3 regions of the Pseudarthrobacter sp. MM222 genome follow, and region 2 is predicted to be linked to each of the others. Evidence: predicted binding sites of a transcription regulator. Region 2 holds the regulator's gene; each other region holds the start of a gene.
The links. Region 2 encodes LexA, which represses DNA repair genes until DNA is damaged. Its sites were predicted from a motif close to TCGAACANNTGTTCGA; they were not measured.

Region 1 (2,263 bases), 530 kb from region 2:
TCCAGCCAAGCGGAGTACCGGCCGAGCAGTTCCATTACCCTGGCGCTGATGTCGCCGTACAGCTCGTAATTGCTGGACCGGACCACGAGCCCCCACTCCTTTGCCCGCGGCGCGAGCTTGAACCACGGCTCGCCCACCGCGATGCCCAAGGCCTTGGCTTCGGGCGACCGGGTGACGGCGCAGCCGTCGTTGTTGGACAGGACGACGAGGGGGCGACCCTCCAGCGACGGGTCGAAGGCGCGTTCGGCGCTGGCGTAGAAGCAGTTCACGTCCACGAGCGCGATGCTGGGTTTCCTAGACATGGTGCAGGCAGCGTGTTGCGACGCCCCAAATGACCAGGTCCGACAGGGCCGCGACGCGGATGTCCGGATACCGGGGGTTGTCCGCCTGCAGCACCACCCCGGCGGCGGTGACGCGGAGGCGCTTGATGGTGAGCTCCCCATCGAGGACCGCGACGACGACGCAGCCGTCCTTGGGTTCCAGGGCGCGGTTCACTATCAACTCGTCGCCGTCGCTTATCCCCGCGGTCTCCATGGAGTCCCCGGAGACCCTTACGACGTAGGTGCTCGTGATGTCCTTGATGAGGTGCTCGTTAAGGTCGATCCGGCCGTCGAAGTAGTCCTGGGCGGGGGAGGGGTAGCCCGCCGCAACCGGCACCGGAGAAATCAGCACCGACAACAGAGAAGTGCCCGCGTCTATCACGCGGGGTCCGATAACAACGCCCACAACACACCCTTATTCGAATATATGTTCGATGATTCCAGTGTAGTCCCGGGTGCCGACATTCGGCGGACTTTGCGGCATCGCACCAAGAAGGTCAGGGGGCCGCAGGCTAAGCGGCCAAGCTCGGTGGCAAGCCGATGCTTGCCAGGGATGTATAGGGCAGACTGGTGGCGTGAACGGAATCCGGTGGGTGCTGCACGTCGATCTCGACCAGTTCATCGCGGCCGTCGAAGTGCTCCGGCGACCGGAGCTTGCGGGCAAGCCGATCATTGTCGGCGGTCGGGGCGACCCCACGGAACGAGCCGTGGTCTCGACCGCATCCTACGAAGCCAGGGCGTTCGGCGTGGGTTCCGGAATGCCCTTACGCGTTGCGGCCCGGAAAGTGCCCGACGCTGTGATCCTGCCCGTCGACCACGAGGCTTACCTCGCGGCGTCTGAAACGGTGATGGCTACCCTGCGCGCGCAGCCCGGCGCCACCGTGCAGGTGTTGGGTTGGGATGAAGCCTTTGTAGGCACTGAGACAGAGGATCCGGAAGCCTACGCACGGCGGGTGCAGGCCGCTGTCCTGGAGCGAACGCAGTTGCATTGCAGCGTGGGCATCGGGGACACCTTGGTCAGAGCCAAGGTGGCCACCGGTTTCGGCAAGCCGGCCGGCGTCTTCCGTCTCACTGCCGGGAACTGGCTCGACGTCATGGGCAGTCGGCCTACCAGGGACCTGTGGGGCGTCGGAACCAAAGTCTCGGGCCGGCTGACCAAACTCGGCATCAACACCGTCGCCGAACTCGCCGCGACCGACCCCCAAGACCTGATCCCGGAGTTCGGCCCCAGGATGGGTCCCTGGTACGCGGAGCTCGGACGCGGGGACGGCGCCAGCGTTGTGGACGACACTCCGTGGGTTGCCCGCGGGCATAGCCGGGAGACCACCTTCCAGCGGGACCTGACCGAGCCCGCCCAGGTGGACGACGCCGTCAGGGAGCTGACAGCGCGTGTCCTTGAGGATGTTGTGGCCGAAGGACGGCCCGTGGTTGGGCTGACCCTCAAGGTTCGGTACGCGCCGTTCTTCACCAAGACCCACGCGAGGAAGATTCCCGAGACATTCGACCGGAACGAAATTCTCGCGCGGGCCTTGGACCTCGCCGCCGGAATCGAAGCGGGCCGTCCGATCCGACTCCTGGGCCTGCGGGCCGAAATGGCAATGCCCGACGACGCCCGAAAGGGTCACACGCCGACGCGCGGCGGTTGGTGACGGCGTAACTCCTCTGCACGTCGACTTTCCTGGCACCAGATGGCCGGGCCGGTTCACCGCCGGCGCCGGCCATTCCGTACTGGCCTAAGGGCGTTCGGATTGCACATGGCATGGAGTGGCAAAACGGCTGACACTGCCACTTTCGGGGTGGTATTTATTCAGAAGAGACTCCGCAGGCTACCGGCACCGCGCAGGCGTTGAAGTTAACTTGGTCACGTGCCGTGGGTTCTTCGCAGATCCGGCCGCGCGGGGCCCCATACTGGGAATATCCCCGGCGGCCTTCCCCCCACCCGC
Region 2 (2,263 bases):
CGACGCGATGCGGCCCCGGCTGGACATGAGCATCCTGTGCCAGGGGGACTCGACCATGACGGCGCTCGTGCGCCAGTTCGCCGATGAACCGGACACCTGCCTCTTCGGCACCATGTCCCTGTGGCAGGGCGTTGACGTCCCCGGCGACTCCTGCCGGCTCGTGGTCATCGACAGAATCCCGTTCCCGAGGCCGGATGACCCGCTCATGACGGCTCGCTCCCGGGCCGTGGCCCAGGCCGGCGGCAACGGTTTCATGAGTGTCTCGGCCACCCATGCCGCGATCCGCCTGGCCCAGGGAGCGGGCCGGCTGATCCGCACGACCACGGACAAGGGCGTGGTGGCCGTGCTGGACTCACGGCTGTCCACGGAACGCTACGGCGGATTCCTCCGCGCAGCCCTGCCCCCGTTCTGGCCGACCACCGATCCGGCAATCGCCGTCGCGGCATTGGAACGACTCTCACAGACGTCGGCCCAAGCCGCACAGTAGCCGCGGGGCACAGCAGCCGCGGGCGGGCGGCCGGGCCAGGAAACGCCAAGGGCCAGGAAAACGCCAAGGGCCCCGTCGGTGCCGGACGGGGCCCTGGACCGCAGGCTCTAGAGGGAACGCAGGACTGAGACAACCTTGCCCATGATGACGGCGTGATCGCCGAGGATCGGCTCGTATTGCGTGTTCTGCGGCAACAGCCAGGTGTGGCCGTCGCGCTGACGGAATGTCTTCACGGTCGCCTCGTCGTCCAGCAGCGCGGCGACGATATCACCGTTGACGGCGTCGCCCTGCTGGCGCACGACGACCCAGTCGCCGTCGCAGATGGCGGCATCGATCATCGAGTCGCCTGCCACCTTCAACATGAAGAGTTCTCCGTGGCCCACCAGCTGGCGCGGCAGCGGCATGACGTCTTCCACGACCTGATCCGCGAGAATCGGACCGCCCGCAGCGATGCGGCCCACCAGCGGCACCATAGCGGTATCCGTGGCGCTGGCAAGTTCCGAGACGGAGAGCCCGCCCACGGCACGGAGACCGCGGGACTTTTCCACGCCTGATACCTTCGTGCCGCCCTCATCCAGGGTCAGCGGCATGAGAACTTCCATGGCGCGGGGCCGCTTGGGATCGCGGCGCAGGTAGCCGAGCTTCTCCAGCTGGGAAAGCTGGTGGGTCACGCTGGATAGGCTCGCCAAGCCCACAATGTCGCCAATCTCGCGCATTGAAGGCGGGTAGCCGTTGTCCGTCACTGAGCGCTGGATGGTTTCCAGGATCTTCTTCTGCCGGACGGTGAGGCCCTTGGGTGGCTTGGCTGACTGCGGGCTCCGCTGGGAAGCCCTGCCGCCGGTGGCTTGTGCTGCCATATGTGCCATTGCCTTTCATTCCGCCCGGCTGCCGTGGCTGCAGATACCGGGACCCTCCGGCCTGAATGTCAGACCCCGCTGATCAACTACTGATGATCGTCTGCAGAAGTGGTTGTCCTGTTCCTCAAACGTAGGCCAGCCACCCGGCTTTTTCAAACATTTGTTCTAGCGAGTCTCGACAATGTTCGTTAATAGGTGCTAAAACTGGTCTAGTGAAGTTCGAATATGTGTTCGAACAACGCTGGTCCGGATGGAAGCCTCGGGTTGGATCCCAGCAGTGCGTTCGGTTCTATGTTCGAAGGTTAAGCCGGTTGGCGGCAGGTACGTGGAGTACGCCGGGCGGCACAGTATGGTCCAGGAGGGCTCAGTTCATGTCAGCTTCAAGCGCGTTTCACGACACTTTTGGCCAAGCCGCATCCGGCGAGTACGGCCGCTCCGTTTCCGCGGCCCCTGAAGGCCATGCCGCTTCGGCCGGCGGCACCGGCCGCGCCCGGCAGGCGCCGTTGCGGCTAACCCGTCGCGGACGGTTCGTCTTCATCGGCGTGCCCCTGATCCTGTTGGCCGCACTGATCCTGTCCTTCAGCGGCTTCCTGAATGCCCCCGCCAAGGCCTCGGATTCGGCCGCGGAACTGTCCCTGACTCCCACCGTGTCCGTTACGGTGCAGCCCGGGGAATCGTTGTGGGCCATCGCCGGATCCGTCGCACCCGATCGCGACCCCCGCGACGTGGTAGCCGACATCGTCCAGCTCAACAACCTCGACGCGGCCCGCGTGCTGCCCGGCCAAACGCTGTTCGTCCCGGCCAAGTAGCCCGGCCAGGGAGCGCCCCGGCCTAACAACAGCCGGCCGGTTCGCGGGGCCGGAACCCGGCGCCAGGCGTCACAGTTTCAAGCCCCGGCGCGGTCTCACTTAAACTAGGC
Region 3 (2,263 bases), 840 kb from region 2:
TCCTCCACCGAATAGAACTCAAGGTGGCCGGTGAAACCGAAACGGTCGCGAAGCGGTCCCGGCAGGAGCCCGGCCCTGGTGGTGGCACCGACCAGGGTGAACGGCGGCAGCTCGAGCGGGATGGCGGTGGCACCGGCGCCCTTGCCGACGACGATGTCGACACGGAAGTCCTCCATCGCCATGTAGAGCATCTCCTCGGCAGGCCGGGACATCCGGTGGATCTCGTCGAGGAACAGGACCTCACCTTCGGAAAGGGAGGAGAGGATCGCGGCAAGGTCGCCGGCGTGCTGGATGGCCGGACCGCTGCTGATCCGCAGCGGGGCGTTCATTTCGGCCGCGATGATCATGGAGAGTGTGGTCTTGCCCAGCCCGGGAGGACCGGAGAGGAGGACGTGGTCCGCGCTGCGTCCGCGCATCCGCGAAGCCTCCAGGACCAGGGAGAGCTGCTTGCGGACCCGGTGCTGGCCCACGAAGTCGTGCAGGTTCTTGGGCCGGAGGGCCGCCTCGATGACGCGCTCCTCCGGTTCCTCTCCCCCGTCGACGAGGGACGGTTCAGCCACGGGCGCCTACCCGGTTCCCGGCGCGGGCGCCGTCCTGGCCCAGCCAGCGGAGCGTCGCGCGCAGGATTTCCGCCACGTTGCCCTGCTCTGCCAGCTCGGGGGAATCGGCCAGGGACTTGTCAATACTGGAAGTCGCGTCCTTTTCGGACCAGCCCAGGCTGGTCATCGCGGCGACCACCTGCGGCTTCCAGACCGCTTCGGCGGACCGGGCGGGGGCCGCGCCTCCGGTGCTGCCGCCCGTTCCGTGCGGCACCAGCTTGCCGGCCAGCTCCAGCACGATCCGGCCGGCAACCTTCGGCCCGATGCCGGGCACCTTCGTGAAGGACTTGCCGTCGCCCGAGTGGGCGGCAACCCGGATGGCCTCGGGCTCGTGCACGGCCAGCACGGCCAGGGCCAGGCGGGGCCCGACGCCGCTGACGCTCAGCAGGATGTCGAACACCTCGCGTTCGTCGTCGCTGGAAAAGCCGAACAGGGTGAGGGAGTCCTCCCGGACAATCAGGGAGGTGAACAGCTTTCCCTCCTCACCCACTTTCAGGCTGCTGAGGGTCTGCGGGGTCGCGTTTACGCTCATGCCGGCGCCGTTGAGGTCGATCACTGCCGAGGACAGGCCAACGTGCGCTACGGTTCCGCGGAGAAAACTGATCAAAGCCGGGCTCCTGGTTTACAGCGGAAATACCGCTGACAATATAGCCGGGCAACCGGCTATCCGAACATATCTACGAATACCCTAGCAAGCACGTCGGACATTCACCGTGCGCGGCGCGCTTTGGCCTCGGCGTCGGCCCAGGCCCGCTGGGCCGGGGTCAGCGACTGGCTGCCCGGTCCGGTGGTGGCTGTGCCCTTGTTGGAAGTCCCGCTGCCGGACCGCCACGCATGTGTGATCGCCAGCGCCAGGGCGTCGGCGGCATCGGCCGGACGCGGCGGTGCGTCGAGGCGGAGGATTTTGGTCACCAGCTTGGTGACGGCGTCCTTGTTGGACGTTCCGCTGCCCGTGACGGCGGCCTTGACCTCGGACGGGGTGTGCAGTGCCACCGGGATCCCGCGGCGCGCGGCGGCGGCAATCACCACGCCGGATGCCTGCGCGACTCCCATCACGGTGCTGACATTGAGTTGGGAGAAGACGCGTTCGACGGCGAGGACGTGGGGTTCGTACTTGTCGAGCCAGTCATCGATGGAGGTGGCGATGACCAGCAGCCGCTGGTCGAGGCTTTCCTCGGGCGAAGTTCCGACGACGCCGAACGCCACCATGGTGGCGCGCCGGTTCTTCTCAACGTCCACGACGCCGATCCCGCAGCGGGTAAGGCCCGGATCGACGCCGAGGACGCGAAGGGTCACTCGGCTTCCAGTGCGGCCTGCACTTCGTCGCTGAGGTCGGCGTTGCTGTACACGTTCTGGACGTCGTCGAGTTCTTCGAGGGCGTCCACGAGCTTCAAGAATTTCTTCGCGGCCTCGAGGTCCAGCGGCACCTGCATGGACGGCACGAACTCCGCCTCATCTGTCTCGTAGTCGATGCCGGATTCCTTGAGCGCGTCGCGGATGGCCTGGAGGTCGGTCGGCTCGGAGTGGATCTCGAAGCTGTCGCCGTTGTCCTTGACTTCTTCGGCGCCGGCGTCGAGGACCGCCATCAGCACGTCGTCTTCGCTGAGGCCGTTCTTCGGAAGGGAGACAACGCCCTTACGGCTGAAGAGGTAGCTGACCGAACC

Region 1: a site for LexA is predicted at 740-755, ahead of OM977_RS09360 (LexA family protein). Genes of this name have one in related genera too.
Region 3: a site for LexA is predicted at 1,267-1,282, ahead of ruvA (Holliday junction branch migration protein RuvA). Genes of this name have one in related genera too.

Annotation. Positions count from the first base shown of each region.
Region 1 is NZ_OX352321.1:2,060,525-2,062,787, forward strand. It holds gene OM977_RS09355 (Y-family DNA polymerase) at 1-302, opposite strand, end outside; gene OM977_RS09360 (LexA family protein) at 295-726, opposite strand; gene OM977_RS09365 (DNA polymerase IV) at 896-1,969, shown strand.
Region 2 is NZ_OX352321.1:1,532,402-1,534,664, forward strand. It holds gene OM977_RS06930 (ATP-dependent DNA helicase) at 1-487, shown strand, start outside; gene lexA (transcriptional repressor LexA) at 595-1,344, opposite strand; gene OM977_RS06940 (LysM peptidoglycan-binding domain-containing protein) at 1,716-2,153, shown strand.
Region 3 is NZ_OX352321.1:2,374,625-2,376,887, forward strand. It holds gene ruvB (Holliday junction branch migration DNA helicase RuvB) at 1-560, opposite strand, end outside; gene ruvA (Holliday junction branch migration protein RuvA) at 553-1,206, opposite strand; gene ruvC (crossover junction endodeoxyribonuclease RuvC) at 1,308-1,895, opposite strand; gene OM977_RS10725 (YebC/PmpR family DNA-binding transcriptional regulator) at 1,892-2,263, opposite strand, start outside.